DNA from 3 places in the Enterobacter sp. SA197 genome. Region 2 is predicted to be linked to each of the others. Evidence: predicted binding sites of a transcription regulator. Region 2 holds the regulator's gene; each other region holds the start of a gene.
What was found. Region 2 encodes PurR, which represses purine synthesis genes. Its sites were predicted from a motif close to CANGCAAACGTTTGCNTG; they were not measured.
Positions count from the first base shown of each region.

Region 1: the regulator PurR is predicted to act here: its motif matches at 1,683-1,700, upstream of M1D91_RS23400 (NCS2 family permease).
Region 3: the regulator PurR is predicted to act here: its motif matches at 2,123-2,140, upstream of gcvT (glycine cleavage system aminomethyltransferase GcvT).

Region 1 covers NZ_CP096393.1:4,989,921-4,996,324, reverse strand. Annotated here, with positions in the region: gene M1D91_RS23410 (esterase) at 1-634, shown strand, start outside; gene yieH (6-phosphogluconate phosphatase) at 967-1,632, opposite strand; gene M1D91_RS23400 (NCS2 family permease) at 1,802-3,136, shown strand; gene M1D91_RS23395 (NADPH-dependent FMN reductase) at 3,195-3,761, opposite strand; gene M1D91_RS23390 (4'-phosphopantetheinyl transferase family protein) at 3,783-4,529, opposite strand; gene M1D91_RS23385 (hypothetical protein) at 4,696-5,376, opposite strand; gene mnmE (tRNA uridine-5-carboxymethylaminomethyl(34) synthesis GTPase MnmE) at 5,373-6,404, opposite strand, start outside.
Region 2 covers NZ_CP096393.1:2,152,510-2,158,913, forward strand. Annotated here, with positions in the region: gene punC (purine nucleoside transporter PunC) at 1-204, opposite strand, end outside; gene punR (DNA-binding transcriptional activator PunR) at 317-1,228, shown strand; gene purR (HTH-type transcriptional repressor PurR) at 1,248-2,273, opposite strand; gene cydH (cytochrome bd-I oxidase subunit CydH) at 2,571-2,660, shown strand; gene M1D91_RS09970 (MFS transporter) at 2,830-3,999, shown strand; gene M1D91_RS09975 (C40 family peptidase) at 4,073-4,918, opposite strand; gene grxD (monothiol glutaredoxin 4) at 5,254-5,601, shown strand; gene rnt (ribonuclease T) at 5,643-6,293, opposite strand; gene gloA (lactoylglutathione lyase) at 6,384-6,404, opposite strand, start outside.
Region 3 covers NZ_CP096393.1:4,062,266-4,068,669, reverse strand. Annotated here, with positions in the region: gene ubiH (2-octaprenyl-6-methoxyphenyl hydroxylase) at 1-578, shown strand, start outside; gene ubiI (FAD-dependent 2-octaprenylphenol hydroxylase) at 607-1,809, shown strand; gene gcvT (glycine cleavage system aminomethyltransferase GcvT) at 2,231-3,325, shown strand; gene gcvH (glycine cleavage system protein GcvH) at 3,351-3,740, shown strand; gene gcvP (aminomethyl-transferring glycine dehydrogenase) at 3,864-6,404, shown strand, end outside.

The DNA.
Region 1 (6,404 bases), 2.2 Mb from region 2:
CTATCATGGATTCGGTGATACCGGCCTTTCAGCTATCGATCAGGGGCGTTTGCCGCAAATCATGGATAACCTGCTGGCAGAAGGCAAAATCAGGCCGATGCTGGTGGTCGTGCCGGATACCGAAACCGACATCGTGCAGGCGATTCCTGAAAACTATCCGCCGCAGGAGCGTCGCAAAACCTTCTATCCACTCAATGCGAAGGCGGCCGATCGCGAATTAATGCATGACATCATTCCGCTGGTCGACGGACGCTTTAATGTGCGTAAGGACGCGGAGGGCCGCGCGCTGGCCGGATTGTCGCAGGGAGGGTACCAGGCGCTGGTTTCAGGCATGAACCACCTGGAGAGCTTCGGCTGGCTGGCCACCTTCAGCGGCGTGACCACCACAACGGTGCCGGATGCAGGGGTTACGGCACAGCTTAATCAACCGCAGGCCATCAATAATCAGCTTCACAATTTTACCGTCGTGGTGGGCGAAAAAGACCCGGTGACCGGAAAAGATATTGCCGGGCTCAAGACCGAACTGGAAAAGCAGGGCATCAGGTTTGACTATAAAATGTACCCCGGCCTGGGGCATGAAATGGATGTCTGGCGTCCGGCCTATGCTGAGTTTGTTCAGAAGTTATTTAAGTAAGGTGTTACGCCTCTCTTTTCGCAGGTTGAGGGATCCCCACAGAAAATACGAGCACGGAAGGTTCCCTCTCCTCTCTGGGGAGAGAGTCAGGGTGAGGGGAACATGCAGCTCTGAGGGTCATGTCCTTCACCTTATGTTCCTTGCTTTTCTGTCACGCCAGAACCCGTGAACGTGCGAGGGCGGTGAACCGCCCTCGCCCTGCATTCCTGAGCGTCGCCCCGGCCTTACAGATACGCGTCGTCGATTTTCAGCCGGACCCTGTCATCGCCGCTACTTTTTTCCATTGCACGGTGTTATCGCTGTAATGCGTTGTATTAATGGAATTAATAAGTTTAGCGGGTGATATTCCAGCCGCGGGCGCGCCAGAGTTCCGGCAGTTGTGAAAGCGCCGTAAAGGTCGTGACCTGCGGGTGCGTAACAGGCTTGTTATGCGGATCGGCGCAGAAGTAGAACACCTCCATCCCCGCCGCAATACCGGACTGAACGCCGGCGACGGAATCATCGATCAGCAGGCAGTGCTTCGTGTCTACCCCCAGCGCTTTCGCCGCGTGATGCATCAGTGCCGGGTCCGGCTTCCAGCGCTGAATATCGTAACCACTGAACAGCAAATCCGGGAAATGGTGCAAAATGCCGGTTTTTCCTAATGAATGCTGCATTTTGCTGACCGGGCCATTGGAAACCACGCAGACGGGCACGGTAATGGCATCCAGTAGCTCCTGCGCACCGGGAATGATTTCCAGTTCAGCATCAAACAGACGAGCAACTTCGCTGCGGAACACCGGCTCCAGAGCGGTTTTCTCAAGCGCCACGCCATGCTCTTCGCCAATCACCTCAATGATTTCGTAAAGCTTCATACCTTTGAAACGTTTGAACACCTCCTCCAGGTCGAGATCGATGCCAAATTCTTTAAACATATGCACATACGCGCGCGAACAAATGACTTCACTGTCGACCAGGGTGCCGTCACAGTCAAAAAATACAGCTGCTATTTGAGACATGCCTTTTCCTGTTACTTGCAAGTTTAACGTTTACTTAAGCCTGATTACCCCACGCAATCGTTGCCGTATAAGCAAATTCAATGAAAAAAAGTGGGCGATAACGGTCAATAGTGTCTCATTTTGGTATAGGATAGCGACGAATTTTCCCTCCCTTGTTCGGAAATTGATAATGAGCCAACAACAGACTACCCAGGCGTCGGGCCAGGGGTTGCTTGAACGCGTGTTTAAACTGCGCGAACACGGCACATCGGCACGCACCGAAGTGATCGCCGGTTTCACCACCTTTCTGACGATGGTGTACATCGTTTTTGTAAACCCGCAGATTTTGGGTGTCGCTGGCATGGATACCAGCGCGGTATTCGTTACCACCTGCCTGATTGCGGCGTTCGGAAGCATTCTGATGGGCCTGGTTGCTAACCTGCCGGTGGCACTGGCACCTGCGATGGGTCTGAATGCGTTTTTTGCGTTTGTGGTTGTCGGGGCGATGGGCCTCTCCTGGCAGATTGGCATGGGCGCGATTTTCTGGGGCGCCGTTGGCCTGCTGCTGCTCACCATCTTCCGTGTGCGTTACTGGATGATTGCCAATATTCCGGTCAGCCTGCGTGTGGGTATTACCAGCGGCATCGGTCTTTTCATCGGCATGATGGGGCTGAAAAACGCGGGCGTTATCGTGGCGAACAAAGACACGCTGGTGTCGATCGGTAACCTGACCTCACATAGCGTCCTGCTGGGCGTGCTGGGCTTCTTTATCATCGCGATTCTGGCTTCCCGTAACATCCATGCTGCGGTGCTGGTTTCCATCGTTGTGACCACCCTGCTGGGCTGGTTGCTGGGCGATGTGCAGTATCACGGGATTGTCTCGGCTCCGCCGAGCATTACAAGCGTGGTGGGTAATGTTGATCTGGCCGGTTCTTTTAACATTGGCCTCGCCGGGGTGATTTTCTCCTTCATGCTGGTGAACCTGTTCGACTCCTCCGGTACGCTTATCGGTGTGACCGATAAAGCAGGGCTGGTGGACGAAAAGGGTAAATTCCCGCGTATGAAGCAGGCGCTGTATGTCGACAGTATTTCGTCCGTTGCCGGCTCCTTTATCGGCACCTCTTCCGTGACGGCCTATATTGAGTCCTCTTCCGGTGTCTCGGTGGGTGGCCGCACGGGTCTGACAGCCGTTGTCGTTGGCATCCTGTTCCTGTTGGTTATCTTCCTTTCGCCGCTGGCGGGTATGGTGCCGGGTTACGCTGCCGCAGGCGCGCTGATTTACGTGGGTGTGCTGATGACCTCCAGCCTCTCTCGCGTAAAATGGGATGACCTGACAGAAGCGGTTCCTGCGTTTATTACTGCGGTGATGATGCCGTTCAGCTTCTCAATCACTGAAGGTATCGCGCTGGGCTTCATCTCCTACTGCGTGATGAAGATTTTCACTGGCCGTCTGCGCGACCTGAGCCTGTGTGTGATTGTCGTTGCGCTACTGTTCCTGCTGAAAATCGTCTTTATCGACCATTAATCTCAGCCACGGCAGTGAAACAGGCCCGGTACGCGATGATGCGACCGGGCTTTTTTTATCAGATTTTAACGCGCTGAATATAATCGCTAAACGCCGCGAGCTGCTTGGTCAGGTGATCAAGGATACTTTTGTCTACGACGACTCCCCTCTGCGGGTCGACCTTGTTCTGAATGGCACCGCCCATAAACTCCGGTTTGTTCATCACCATCGCATCCAGGAACACCAGAATCTGGCGCAAATGGTACTGACAGCGCGCGCCGCCAATGGTGCCCATAGAGCTGGTCTGAATCAGCACTGGCTTACCCGCAAAAGGCTGGACAGGCAGGCGGGAGAGCCAGTCGATAGCATTCTTTAATCCACCCGGTACCGAATAGTTATATTCCGGGGTTACGATCACCACCCCATCGGCTTCACGAATCTGCTGCGCCATCTCTTCCACGCTTGCCGGAAAACCCTCATCTTGCTGAAGATCGGCGTCATAAAGCGGAAAAGTACCGATCGAGGGTAAGGGGGAGATCGTCATTTCCGCCGGGGCGAGCCCAGGCAGCGTGCGGGCAACCATTGCATTGAATGATCCTTTGCGCAGACTTCCCAGTAATGTCACAACTTTCAGGGGTGCCGTCATTATCTGTTCCTTGCGATAAAATCAGTGAGAGTGGAGAACTTTTTCCGCAGGCAAGCTGGTAAAACGCATTAAACGGGAGGCAGGATCGTTAGCCCGGGTCTGTACATCAGCGAGATAACGCCAGCCATTTTTACTGTCATATTCCCAGATTTTCAGGCTCTCTATTGCGGGCGTCGCAGCGACCGACCAGATAAGGACATCTTCGGCATCGCACAGCACTTCTACCTGGGCCAGCTGCTGAACGCGCAGGCGCCCGGCACCGGGCAATAGCTGCAGCATGTCAGGCCCATCCTGTATCTGGCTGATGAGCTTCAGTACGCTTTGCCGGAGGGTGGAGAGCTGCGCCTGGGCTTCGTTCGGATCGTTCTGGTTGTTAATCCAGAGCAGTTCATTGCTGGAAAAATGCTTGCCCTGCCGGGCATGTGGGCTATGAAAGCTACGTGTTGCACGCTGGAGTTCCATATCCAGGCCGCATTCACCTTCGGTCGTGATGGCAACACCCACCATGTTCCCGGCATAAGCCAGCGAAAAGTGGGGTAGATCGGGATCGGCAAATTTGGGGCGTCCTGAGGACTCCGTCATGATGTCCGGCAATTCACTGACGCCATATAGCATAAACATGAGCTCGGCGAGCAAGGCTCTTGAGGCCAGGAAACGCGACTGCTGGTGATCGGGAAGTTGCCTTGCACTGTCACGACAGAGTTGTGACAGTCGGGCTGAATCTACACATCGTTCTGAGAGGATCCCTCTTGCAAAATGCATGGCCATTTTTCGCTCCATGATAATGGTCTGGTACTGAAAACGATAATTCGCATTATCGCGTATATCGCTTAGGTTTTAATGTGGAAAAACCTATCTGAAAAGCCCCTGGGGGCGACTTTTACAATTAATTTAGTCAATAGGTACTCATCTACATATTTCCTTCACAATTGGATTAGCAGGGATATACCTGCGTCCAGTTGTAGTTCACCTGAGCCAGGATCACGCCTCCCGCTACGCTGCCAAAGCGCTGATGCCGATGCTGCATAAAAAAGTGCCGAACTGGCAGGGGAAGGAATTGTGCACGATATCGTAACAGTGTGGTGTGCCAGAATGGCGGTGGCAATGGGGTATGTGCATGACGGGCGATCAGGCGATCGCGCCAGGGAGAAGCCAGCAGCGCCTCGCAGAATGCCTGACGTGAACGCAGGCTTTCCTCATCAGGTATTCCTGCCAGTAAAAGCTGACCGGGCAGCGCGACCAGCCGCAGATCACGGATCTGAACCTGTTGCTGACGCCAGGTCTGCCAGAGGGTAAGCAACGGCGCGATATCCTCAGGCTGACCATACTGCTCATAGAGCGGGAGGGTGACGGGCAAAAAAGTAAAATGGAAACCGTCCGGGGGGAGCACATCTGCCCGCTCGTCACCCTGCGTCAGCGAGGCCAGGGCATGGCGCAACGCGGAAATCCCCTCCGGCATTGCGGGCTGAAATCCCGTTGCCAGCGCCAGTTTATGTGGATCGTAATAGGGCTGATGCATGGGCGCGCCGCAATCAGGCGCCGTCAGCCAGGCGGCCAGCGTTTTTTCACTGGTCGCCTCGTAGAGGGCGCTAAGCAACTCCGCGGTCGTGGTCATTTCCCGATACAGAAGCTGGAGAAAATACGCCCCAGCAGATCGTCGGAGGTGAAATCGCCGGTAATCTCGCTTAACGACTGCTGTGCAAGGCGTAGCTCCTCGGCCAGTAACTCGCCAGCCCAGGCGCCCAGCAGCTGTGCTTTGCCTTGTTGCAGGTGATTTGCCGCCTCTTCCAGCGCCTGAAGGTGACGACGGCGAGCAAGGAAGCCGCCTTCCATGTTGGTGTCGAACCCCATACTTTGCTTAAGATGGTTTCGTAACGCCTCTACACCCTCGCCGGTCCGTGCGGAAAGACGAATAAGTGAGTGACCATTCACATCGCTGATACCCAGCGTCTCGCCTGTGACATCGGCTTTGTTACGCACAACGGTAATCGGCAATTTTTGCGGCAGACGGGCAATGAAGTCAGGCCAGATTTCAGCGGGATCCTGCGCATCGGTCGTGGTGCCATCCACCATAAACAGCACGCGGTCGGCTTGCTCGATCTCCTGCCAGGCGCGTTCGATACCGATGCGTTCAACTTCATCACTGGCATCACGAAGGCCGGCGGTGTCGATAATATGTAGCGGCATGCCGTCAATATGGATGTGCTCACGGAGTACGTCGCGTGTAGTGCCGGCAATGTCCGTCACGATCGCCGCTTCACGGCCCGCCAGCGCGTTCAGCAAGCTTGATTTACCGGCATTGGGGCGACCTGCAATCACTACTTTCATCCCTTCACGCAGCAGGCTACCCTGACGCGCTTCAGCGCGTACAGCGTCCAGATCGACAATGACCGTATTGAGCTGGGCTTCAATTTTGCCATCGGAAAGAAAATCTATTTCTTCATCCGGGAAGTCGATAGCCGCTTCAACGTAGATCCGCAGGTGAGTGAGTGCTTCCACTAAGTGGTTTACGCGGGCAGAGAATGCACCCTGCAACGAGTTCAGCGCGGAACGTGCCGCCTGCTCAGAGCTGGCATCAATGAGGTCAGCAATGGCTTCCGCCTGGGCTAAATCCAGCTTGTCATTAAGGAAAGCGCGCTCGGA
Region 2 (6,404 bases):
GTAGCGATCGGATAACGGCCCCCAGACAAGCTGAGCCACGGCAAAGCCTGCAAGGAACAGGCTCAGCGTCGCGCTGACCACTGCTGCCGACGTGTTTAAATCTTGCTGAATATCAGCGAAAGCAGGGAGGTACATGTCTGTAGCAAGAAAGCCCAGTACGCTTAATCCCGCCAGCCAGACTAAAAATCCTTTTCCTGGTTGCATGGCACTATCTCTTTTTATGCAGGTAAACAGGGAAACAGAGTCTAGGGAGTGAAAGTCAGCTTGTGAAACGCTAATATTTGCGCACTGGTTTCAAATTTTTTGCAGGCAGACTATGTGGTCAGAATATTCACTTGAAGTCGTTGATGCGGTGGCACGTAATGGCAGTTTTAGTGGTGCAGCGCAGGAACTGCATCGGGTACCGTCGGCGGTGAGCTATACCGTACGTCAGCTGGAGGAATGGCTCGCCGTTGAGCTGTTTCAGCGTCGTCATCGGGATGTCGAATTAACCCCCGCTGGCGCGTTATTTCTCAAAGAAGGGCGTTCTGTTATCAAAAAAATGCAGATCACCCGACAACAGTGTCAGCAAATTGCCAACGGCTGGCGCGGGCAGCTGGCTATTGCGGTGGATAATATCGTTAAGCCGGAGCGGACCCGCCAGATGATAGTCGACTTCTACCGCCATTTTTGCGATGTTGAGCTGATCGTCTTTCAGGAGGTCTTTAATGGGGTCTGGGATGCCCTGGCAGACGGGAGGGTGGAACTGGCGATCGGCGCGACCCAGGCGATCCCGGTCGGAGGGCGTTACGCGTTTCGTGATATGGGCATGCTGAGCTGGAAGTGTGTGGTGGCAAGCCACCATCCCCTGGTGCAGATGGCCGCACCGCTGAGTGACGAGACATTGCGCAACTGGCCTTCCCTGGTGCGTGAAGACACGTCCCGTTCCCTGCCCAAGCGCATAACCTGGCTTCTGGACAACCAGAAACGGGTGGTGGCGCCGGACTGGGAGTCTTCTGCGGCGTGTCTTTCCGCCGGTCTGTGTGTTGGCATGGTGCCAGCGCATTTTGCGCGCCCGTGGCTCGATAAAGGAGAGTGGGTGGCGCTTACGCTCGAAAATCCATTCCCCGATGCTGCCTGCTGCCTGACCTGGCAGCAAAACGATGCCTCGCCGGCACTGGACTGGCTGCTGAATTACCTGGGAGACAGTGAAACGCTAAACCGGGAATGGCTGTGGGAGCAGGATTAACCGGCCCCCACGGAGGGGATTAACGGCGGTAGTCGCGGAACGGACCGTCAGCGACCGAACGACGTTCTATCAGACGCGGGTGAACTTCAATGGACTGAGAAACTTCGCGTTTATTCACAATACGATCGAGCAGCATATTGAATGCGGTCTCTCCGAGCGAATCCTTCGGCTGATGGATAGTGGTGAGCGAGGGGGTAAAATACCGTGAGTTACGCACATTATCATAACCGATCACCGAAATATCCTGCGGCACCCGCAGCCCCATTTCATCCGCCGCGCAGAGTGCCCCCATCGCCATAATGTCACCGCCGCAGAATACCGCCGTAGGGCGTGAAGACTGGGTGAGGATTTGCTGCATGGCGCGATAGCCCGATTCCGGTTCAAAATCACCCTGGACAATCCAGTGTTCCGGTACGCTGATGTGCGCTTCTTCCATTGCCTTCATGAAACCCGCCAGGCGGCCCGCGCCCGTATTGCGCTCAAGTGGCCCTGGGATGACGCCAATATCACGATGACCACGTTCAACCAGATAACGACCGGCCATGTAGCCGCCTTCGAACGCGTTATCGATAACGGTATCCGTGAAGTCGGCTTTTGCTTCACCCCAGTCCATCACCACCATTGGGATGTGACGATATTCGCCGAGCATCGTAAGCAGGGATTCCGGGTATTCAGAACACATGACCAGCAAACCGTCGACACGCTTTTGCGCCATCATCGACAGGTAAGCCCCTTGCTTTTCAAAGTTATTCCACGCATTGCCGAGGATAAGGGTATACCCTTTCTGGAAGCAATTTTTCTCAACGGCTTCAATAATCTCGGCAAAATAGGCCGCTTCACTGCTGGTCGCCAGCAGACCAATGGATTTGGTGTGATTCACTTTCAGGCTACGGGCGACGGCACTCGGCGAGTAGTGAAGCTCTTTAATTGCAGCCCACACGGCATTTCGTGTCTCTTCAGCCACGAAACGCGTCTTGTTAATTACATGTGATACGGTTGTGGTGGAAACGTTTGCTCGCTTCGCTACGTCTTTAATCGTTGCCATCAGATGTCACTCCATGCCATATCATAAGCTCCTGAAAATACATAAGGTAAACGTTTGCCTGCCTTCACCCTTTCGCCGCGCGAGGGGAAACTTACGCCGGGAAAAAGACACTGAACGTCAGGAGGGGAGTCAATGGCCGGTACGCTAATAAATTTAGCGTCGAATTTTGTCTTATCTTGAACAAAAGGGGAAGAGGTAAAACGTATATCAATCTAATTCCTGCAAGATTTTTACGTTTATTTATGCAAAAATGCGCTATCTCACTTTTTGTGGGGATTTAAAAAAGGAGAAAAATTGATGAGTACCGACCTGAAGTTTTCTTTAATGACTACCGTTGTTGTCCTTGCTCTGATTGTTGCAGGCGCAATGACTGCCGCTCTGAACTGATTTACCCCGAGGGAGCGCGAGCTCCCTCGCTGTTTCCCCTTCGATTATTCCCTCCCCAGCAATTCTCTTTTCGCGATTCATTGACTGCTGTTTTTTGTGATTAATGTCATACTTTTGCCTTCTGTGACGGTGTCGCCCGACGACACGGCATTTCCGGAGCGTATAAAACATGAAAATTAATTATCCACTGCTTGCCCTGGCGATTGGCGCTTTCGGCATCGGTACGACGGAATTCTCCCCGATGGGACTTCTGCCCGTCATTGCCCGTGGTGTCGATGTGTCGATTCCAGCGGCAGGGATGCTGATAAGCGCCTATGCAATAGGGGTAATGGTGGGGGCGCCGCTAATGACGCTGCTGCTTTCGCATCGCGCGCGTCGTAATGCGTTAATCTTTCTGATGGCAATCTTCACGCTGGGCAATGTGTTATCCGCCATTGCGCCCGATTACACCACGTTGATGCTCTCGCGAATTATTACCAGCCTCAACCACGGCGCCTTTTTCGGGCTTGGGTCGGTGGTGGCGGCGAGCGTGGTGGCAAAGGAGAAGCAGGCCAGCGCGGTTGCCACCATGTTTATGGGACTGACCATTGCCAATATTGGCGGTGTCCCTGCGGCCACCTGGCTTGGTGAAACCATTGGCTGGCGTATGTCATTCCTCGCCACGGCGGGACTTGGCATTGTTGCCATGGTCAGTTTGTATTTCTCTTTGCCAAAAGGCACTGCCGGTGAGCGACCTGACGTGCGCAAAGAGCTGGCGGTTCTGATGCGCCCGCAGGTGGTATCGGCACTGCTTACGACCGTGCTTGGTGCGGGAGCAATGTTCACCCTCTATACCTACATCTCCCCGGTGCTTCACAGTATTGCTGGCGCCGGGCCCGCCTTCATTACCGCGATGCTGGTGCTGATTGGTATTGGCTTTTCGCTGGGCAACTATCTCGGCGGCAGGCTGGCTGACCGGTCGGTAACCGGTACGCTGAAAGGCTTCCTGATGCTGCTTATCGCCATTATGGTTGCCATTCCGTGGCTGGCACGCAGCGAAGTTGGTGCCGCTATCAGTATGGTCGTGTGGGGAGCGGCGACCTTTGCGATTGTGCCGCCGCTGCAAATGCGGGTGATGCGTGTCGCCCATGAGGCGCCGGGCCTTTCATCCTCGGTGAATATTGGTGCCTTCAATTTAGGTAACGCACTCGGTGCGGCCGCTGGCGGTGGGGTTATTTCAGCGGGCGCAGGTTATGCGTTTGTACCAGTGGCCGGCGCGGTGATTGCGGGTCTGGCCTTATTACTGGTGTGGTTATCAGGCAGGAATTCGCCGCGTCGCACCTGCGTTGCTGTGGAGTAATAAAAAAGCAGGCGGAGTGTCCGCCTGCTTTTTTTGTCATGGATGGAAAGACCTTTACCGCGCAGATGATGCGCTAGCGAATAGTCTTGGGTGTGACAACGCGGCGTGCGCCAACGTAATGGCGTTGCCAGTAATCCTCGCTGAGCGAGGTTATCTGGATGTCCTGACCGCTGCGTGGAGACTGGATGAACTTGCCGTTACCTACGTAAACACCAACATGATCGGCCGTACCACGGCCCTGGGTGCGGAAAAATACGAGGTCGCCACTTTCGAGTTCTGCAACGTTAACCGGTGAAGCATCGCGCAGGTGATACATTTCATTGGCAGTGCGAGGGATGCGGAACTTAACCAGATCTTTATAGGCGTAATAAACCAACCCGCTGCAATCAAATCCGGTCATCGGGGAGGTGCCGCCCCAGTGATAAGGCTTGCCAATCTGATTCATCAGTTTTGACATTGCTGTTTTCTGAACTTTCTGGACACGGACTTTATGTGCTTCTGAAAGGGTGAGAGGTTTACTGCCTTTGACTTTTACGCACTGCGCTTTGTGTCCTTTACGCTTCGTGCATTTTTCCGTCATAGCGACAACGGTGGCTGGAGCCTTGCTGGATTTACTATGGCGGGAAGTATTCTTGCTGGTCTTAGTGCTGACGTTCTTTTTGCCGGACGACGGTGTTTTCCTGGCTGTTGCTGATTTTTTGTTTTCGGCTTTTGCCGTTACCCTGGAAGTCGTGCCACTGCTTTTCTTTGTCGTCTTTTCTTTCGGGCTATTTTTCTTACGTTCGGATGCTTTCACCACGTGTGTTTTGTGTACAGCCGAGCCTCGGGTCTGCTCGGAAGCAGTGGCAAGCGGTGTAAACGTGAGCGTGGCGAACAACAAAGCACAGAGCGTGATTGAAGCTGTGTTAATTCGCGCCACTGAGCAATCCCCTGAAAAGTGCAGGCATGCAATCATGCTTGCGTGTGATTTAGAACCGCGTCGATTCTAATCTATAAAAAGCACAAAAGTTAATAGGGTTTTTGCATCTAAACTCTGTTTCGTTAGCAAGCGCAAAAAAAATCACCAGTTATGCTGCTATGTCGCTCAATTGTTAAACTGATGCAGCGCTAAAACAGGCGATAAATGCTCTTAACCCTGCATCTTTTACCATCAGACGATAAAATAATGACTGGTGAACAAAATGTTATTTTCTGTTGCTTGTCCGAACCGTTACAATGACAGTTATCTGCCGAGAAGTTGAAGGAAGCAAGACAATGAGCACTACCCTTGAAAAAATCCAGACCCAAATTGGTGAGAATCCCATTCTGTTGTACATGAAAGGTTCTCCGAAGCTGCCTAGCTGCGGTTTCTCCGCACAGGCTGTTCAGGCGCTTTCCGCCTGTGGTGAACGCTTTGCTTACGTGGATATCCTGCAGAATCCGGATATTCGTGCTGAACTGCCGAAATACGCTAACTGGCCGACATTCCCTCAGCTGTGGGTTGACGGTGAGCTGGTTGGTGGTTGCGACATCATCATCGAAATGTATCAACGCGGCGAGCTGCAGCAGTTGATCAAAGAAACGGCTGCGAAGTACAAATCTGAAGAGCCGGGCGCAGAGTAATTTCCGCGCACAAAAAAAAAGCGACCCGAGGGTCGCTTTTTTTATGCCGGTACGTCGACGGACGGAAGTGGCCAGCCGCCGAGTCGCTTCCAGCGATTCACTATTTCGCAAAAAAGCAGCGCGGTCTGTTCAGTGTCGTAGCGTGCCGAGTGGGCCTGAGCCGTATCAAAATCAAGACCGGCAGCACCACATGCCTTAGACAGTACGGTCTGTCCCAGTGCCAGCCCGCTGAGAGAGGCGGTATCAAAAGTCACAAAGGGGTGAAACGGGTTACGTTTAAGCGAGGCGCGCTCAGCGGCAGCCATCATAAAGCTATGATCAAAGGTAGCATTGTGCGCCACCATAATGGCACGGTTGCAGTGAGTCTCTTTTATCCCCTTACGCACCATTTTGAAAATGGCATGCAGCGCGTCGTACTCGCTTATCGCACCCCGCAATGGGTTGGCCGGGTCAATACCGTTAAAGGCCAGCGCTTCAGGCTGCAGATTGGCCCCTTCAAAAGGCTCAACGTGAAAGTGCAGGGTCTCGTCAGGCAGTAACCAACCTTCTGCATCCATTTTCAGGGTAATCGCCGCGACTTCCAGCAACGCATCCGTTCTGGCGTTAAACCCGGCGGTTTCAACATCGATAACTACAGGGTAAAAACCGCGAAAACGGTCGCACAGACCGGTGAGTTGAGCATTGTCGGACATCTGAGTCTCTTGGTGTGGAAAAATGGCAGCGCATTATGGCAAATTTTAGGAAGGGATGTAAAACAACGGGCGCCGTTGCGCCCGTTAAGATCAATGACCCAGACCGCGTCC
Region 3 (6,404 bases), 1.9 Mb from region 2:
TCGAACGTTTCACCTCTCACGGGCCATTGGCTATGCTTCCTATGTCTCAGGGCCGCTCTTCGCTGGTGTGGTGTCATCCTCTGGAAAAAGAGCACAGCGTATTGAGCTGGAGTGATGAGAAATTTTGCCACGAGCTGCAAAAGGCCTTTGGCTGGCGACTCGGCAAAATCGTGCATGCCGGTGCACGCAGTGCTTATCCGCTGGCGTTGACGACTGCCTCGTCACCTGTTTCCCACCGTACCGTCCTGGTCGGTAATGCTGCCCAGACGCTTCATCCCATCGCGGGGCAGGGGTTCAACCTGGGTATGCGGGATGTCATGACGCTCGCAGAAACGGTGGCTGAAGCCTGGAGTGCCCAAAACGATGTGGGCGGATATTCGGTTCTTACGCGTTACCGCGATCGCCGTTACGCCGACAAGCTGGCGACCATCGGGGTGACAGATGGATTAGTGCATCTGTTTGCTAACCAATGGGCACCCCTGGTCGTGGGGCGTAACGCGGGATTGATGGCAATGGAATTATTTACCCCGGCGCGTGATGCGCTGGCGCAGCGCACCCTTGGTTGGGTGGCGCGTTAAGGCCTGACTCAGGCTTCTGGAGCGAAGTGTGCAAAGTGTTGATGTGGCAATTGTTGGCGGCGGCATGGTCGGGCTGGCGCTGGCGTGTGGGTTGCAGGGGAGTGGTCTGCGCGTAGCCGTACTGGAGCAGCAGGCGCCCGTGCCGGTTCATGATGAAGACGCGCCACAGCTTCGCGTGTCAGCCATTAACGCTGCCAGTGAAAAACTCCTCTCCCGTCTGGGTGTCTGGTCAGCTATTACCGCTCGTCGGGTGAGCTGCTATCACGGCATGGAAGTGTGGGACAAAGACAGCTTCGGGCGTATTGCGTTTGACGATGCGAGTCTGGGCTACAGTCATCTCGGGCATATCGTCGAGAACGGCATTATTCAGCAGGCACTCTGGGAGAAGGCGCAGCAGTGTTCTGACGTCACGCTGACGGTTCCGGCGGCATTGCAGCAGGTAGCGTGGGGCGAGAATGAAGCCTTTATCACGCTTCAGGACGGCAATATGCTTACTGCTCGTCTGGTGGTTGGCGCTGATGGCGCGAACTCCTGGCTGCGCAACAAAGCGGACATTCCACTCACCTTCTGGGATTATGGCCACCACGCGATGGTCGCGACCATCCGCACCGTAGAATCTCATGAAGGGGTGGCGCGTCAGGTCTTCCATGATAAAAGTATTCTTGCTTTTTTGCCGCTGGCGGACCCGCATCTCTGCTCGATTGTCTGGTCTCTTCCCCCCGAACAGGCTGACAGGCTGCAGAAGCTCAGTGATGATGAGTTTAACCAGGCGCTTTGCGTTGCATTTGATAATCGTCTGGGGTTGTGCCGCGTTGAGAGCGAGCGGCAGATTTACCCGCTGACCGGTCGCTACGCGCGCCAGTTTGCCGGTCACCGCTTCGCGCTGGTGGGCGATGCTGCTCACACCATTCATCCTCTTGCCGGTCAGGGGGTAAATCTTGGCTTCATGGATGCAGCGGAGCTGATTACCGAGTTGCGCCGTTTGCATAGCCAGGGGAAAGACATTGGTCAGCATATGTATCTGCGTCGCTATGAGCGTAGCCGCAAGCACAGCGCGGCGGTAATGCTCGCAGGAATGCAGGGTTTTCGTGAGCTTTTCACCGGCACCCATCCGGCGAAGAAGTTGCTGCGCGATATCGGCCTCAAAATGGCCGACACGCTTCCGGGTGTTAAACCGCAGCTGTTGCGCCAGGCAATGGGCTTAAACGATCTCCCGGAGTGGTTACGTTAACTCCGTCACATTTCCCTTTCCGGTAACGGAAAGGGAACCCACCGCCTCATTTGAAAAATTCTAATTTCACCGCATTTTTCAGATTAGATATTCTCATGTCTTGTTTTTTCGGATTCGGGAAAAATATCGTTTTTAAAGCGCTAACAACTGCCTATTGGCGGTTTCGAGTCTGACAGACTTTCTTAATTCTTCATGATTCCTGTTTTAACGGAATAATATTCTGTCGATGCTCCTGGCGAAAATGGTCATAAGCTAATCTGATGACCCATTTTCTCTTATGGTTAAGCGCCGCTTTCGGTGATAAGTTCAGGCAAAAGTGAACGTTTGCGTCGGCAACCTGAAGTGGTGTTGATGCGCTCTCGTGCGGTGATTTTTTCGCCCCGGGACAACGTTATAGCCCCGCTTATTCGACGAGGAAAAGATGGCTCAGCAGACACCTTTATATGAACAACATACGCTGTGCGGCGCCCGCATGGTGGATTTCCACGGCTGGATGATGCCACTGCATTATGGTTCGCAGATAGATGAGCACCACACGGTGCGAACCGATGCCGGTATGTTCGATGTCTCGCACATGACAATTGTCGATCTTCGGGGCAGCCGCACCCGCGAATTCCTGCGTTATCTGTTGGCCAACGACGTCGCAAAACTTACCCAACCTGGCAAAGCGCTCTACAGCGGAATGCTAAATGCCTCAGGTGGCGTTATTGATGACCTCATCGTTTATTACTTTACCGAAGATTATTTCCGCCTCGTTGTAAACTCCGCCACCCGCGAAAAAGATCTCTCCTGGATAACCCAACACGCCGAACCTTTTGCCATCGACCTTACCGTCCGTGATGATCTGTCGCTGATTGCCGTTCAGGGGCCAAATGCGCAGGCCAAAGCTGCCACGCTGTTCAGCGACGAGCAGCGACACGCCGTTGAAGGCATGAAGCCCTTCTTTGGCGTTGAAACCGGCGATCTGTTTATTGCCACCACGGGCTATACCGGTGAAGCGGGTTATGAAATTGCGCTGCCGAATGAGAAAGCCGCAGATTTCTGGCAGGCGCTGGTTGCCGCTGGCGTCAGGCCATGTGGTCTGGGGGCTCGCGACACACTGCGTCTGGAGGCGGGCATGAATCTGTACGGCCAGGAGATGGATGAAGGCGTTTCACCGCTGGCAGCCAATATGGGCTGGACCATCGCATGGGAACCAGCCGGGCGTGACTTTATCGGACGTGAAGCGCTTGAAGCCCAACGCGAGAAGGGCACCGAACAGCTGGTCGGCCTGGTGATGACCGAAAAAGGGGTGCTGCGCAACGAACTCCCGGTGCGTTTTACCGATGTACACGGTAACGCGCAGGAAGGTGTGATAACCAGCGGAACCTTCTCGCCAACCCTTGGCTACAGTATTGCACTGGCGCGCGTGCCGGCGGGGATTGGTGATACGGCCATCGTCCAGATCCGTAACCGTGAAATGCCTGTCAAAGTGACCAAACCTGTTTTTGTACGCGCTGGCAAAGCCGTCGCGTGATTCATTCTTATTTGGAGATTTTGTGATGAGCAACGTACCTGCAGAACTGAAATACAGCAAAGAGCATGAGTGGCTGCGCAAAGAAGCGGACGGTTCTTATACCGTCGGTATTACCGAGCACGCGCAGGAGTTACTGGGCGATATGGTGTTTGTCGACCTGCCTGAAGTGGGCGCGACCGTTGCCGCGGGCGACGACTGTGCTGTTGCCGAATCGGTAAAAGCCGCCTCTGACATCTATGCGCCAGTAAGCGGTGAGATTGTTGCAGTAAACGATGCGCTGAGTGATTCTCCGGAGCTGGTGAATAGCGAGCCGTATGGCGAAGGCTGGATTTTCAAAATCAAAGCCAGTGACGAAACGGAAGTTGATGCGCTGCTGGATGCAACCGCCTACGCCGCACTGTTAGAAGACGAGTAATCGCTTTTCGCCCTCTCCCTTTGGGAGAGGGCCGGGTGAGGTGCCAACCTTCCCCTCACCCTAACCCTCTGCCAAAGGGCGAGGGAACACTTAATTCACTGCACGTTTCAGGAACCATCGCTCATGACACAGACTTTAAGCCAGCTTGAAAACCGTGGCGCTTTTATTGAACGTCACATCGGGCCGGATGCTCAGCAGCAGCAGGAGATGCTGAACACCATTGGTGCGGATTCATTACAGGATCTGATTGGCCAGATTGTCCCGAAAGACATCCAGCTTGCCACGCCGCCACAGGTGGGAGAGGCCGCTACCGAGTTCGCGGCGCTTGCGGAGCTGAAAGCGATTGCCGGTCGCAACAAGCGCTTTAAGTCTTATATTGGCATGGGCTACACCGCCGTGCAGTTACCGCCGGTTATCCTGCGCAATATGCTGGAGAATCCCGGCTGGTATACCGCCTATACGCCTTATCAGCCGGAAGTGTCTCAAGGTCGTCTGGAAGCACTGCTTAATTTCCAGCAGGTGACTTTAGATTTAACCGGGCTGGATATCGCCTCTGCCTCACTGCTGGACGAAGCCACTGCGGCTGCTGAAGCAATGGCGATGGCCAAACGCGTCAGTAAGCTTAAGGGGGCCACCCGCTTCTTCGTTGCCGCCGATGTTCACCCGCAAACCCTGGATGTGGTACGCACCCGCGCTGAAACCTTTGGCTTTGACGTCATCGTTGATGAGGCGAACAAAGTGCTGGATCACCAGGATGTCTTCGGCGTGCTGCTGCAACAGGTGGGGACCACCGGGGAAGTGCATGACTACAGCGCGCTGATTGCCGAACTGAAAGCCCGCAAAGTGGTCGTGAGCGTGGCGGCCGACATTATGGCGCTGGTGCTGTTAACGGCGCCGGGTAAACAGGGTGCCGATATCGTCTTCGGCTCCGCACAGCGCTTTGGCGTGCCGATGGGCTACGGTGGCCCGCATGCGGCCTTCTTTGCGGCAAAAGATGAATTCAAACGCTCGATGCCAGGCCGTATCATCGGTGTCTCGAAAGATGCGGCGGGTAATACGGCGCTACGCATGGCGATGCAAACCCGCGAGCAGCATATCCGTCGCGAAAAAGCGAACTCCAACATCTGTACTTCACAGGTGCTGCTGGCCAATATCGCCAGCCTCTATGCGGTTTATCATGGCCCGATTGGCCTGAAGCGAATCGCCGGTCGTATCCACCGTCTCACCGACATTCTGGCGACAGGTCTGCAGCAAAAAGGGCTGAAGCTGCGTCATGCTCACTACTTCGACACCCTGTGTGTGGAGGTGGCGGATAAAGCCGCCGTACTGGCACGTGCACAAGCCGCAGAGATCAACCTGCGCAGCGATACTATCAACGCCGTGGGTATCACCCTGGATGAAACCACCACGCGTGCCGATATTCAGGCGCTGTTCGCGGTGGTACTGGGCGATGCAAACGGACTGGACATCGATGTGCTGGACAAAGACGTCGCTCATGACAGCCGCTCGGTGCCTGCCGCCATGCTGCGTGACGATGCCATCCTGAGCCACCCGGTATTCAATCGCTATCACAGCGAAACTGAAATGATGCGTTATATGCACGCTCTGGAGCGCAAAGATCTGGCGCTCAACCAGGCGATGATCCCCCTGGGCTCCTGCACCATGAAGCTGAACGCCGCAGCGGAAATGATCCCCATCACCTGGCCGGAATTTGCGGAATTACATCCCTTCTGCCCGCCAGAACAGGCGGAAGGTTATCACCAGATGATCAACCAGCTCTCCGACTGGCTGGTAAAACTGACCGGGTACGATGCGCTCTGTATGCAGCCTAACTCCGGCGCGCAGGGGGAATACGCGGGCCTGCTGGCGATCCGTCACTACCATGAAAGCCGTAACGAAGGCCACCGTGATATCTGTCTGATACCGAGTTCTGCCCACGGCACCAACCCGGCCTCTGCTCAGATGGCGGGCATGCAGGTTGTGGTGGTCGCGTGCGACAAAAACGGCAACATCGATCTGGCCGACCTGCGTGCGAAAGCGGAACAGACCGGGGCAAACCTCTCCTGCATTATGGTGACCTACCCCTCAACACACGGTGTGTACGAAGAGACCATCCGTGAAGTGTGCGACATCGTGCATCAGTATGGCGGTCAGGTTTATCTTGACGGCGCGAACATGAACGCGCAGGTGGGGATCACGTCACCGGACTTTATCGGCGCAGACGTTTCCCACCTTAACCTGCATAAAACCTTCTGCATTCCACACGGCGGTGGCGGTCCGGGTATGGGGCCAATCGGGGTGAAAGCTCACCTTGCTCCGTTCGTTCCAGGACACAGCGTGGTACAGATAGAAGGTATGCTGACCCGCCAGGGCGCGGTCTCTGCGGCCCCCTTTGGCAGCGCCTCTATTCTGCCGATCAGCTGGATGTACATCCGCATGATGGGGGCTGAAGGGCTCAAACAAGCCAGTTCCGTTGCCATTCTGAATGCCAACTACATTGCCGCCCGCCTGAAAGCAGCCTTCCCGGTACTTTATACGGGGCGTGACGGGCATGTGGCTCACGAATGTATTCTCGACATTCGTCCGCTGAAAGAGGAGACCGGTATCAGCGAACTGGATATCGCCAAGCGCCTCATCGACTACGGCTTCCATGCGCCAACCATG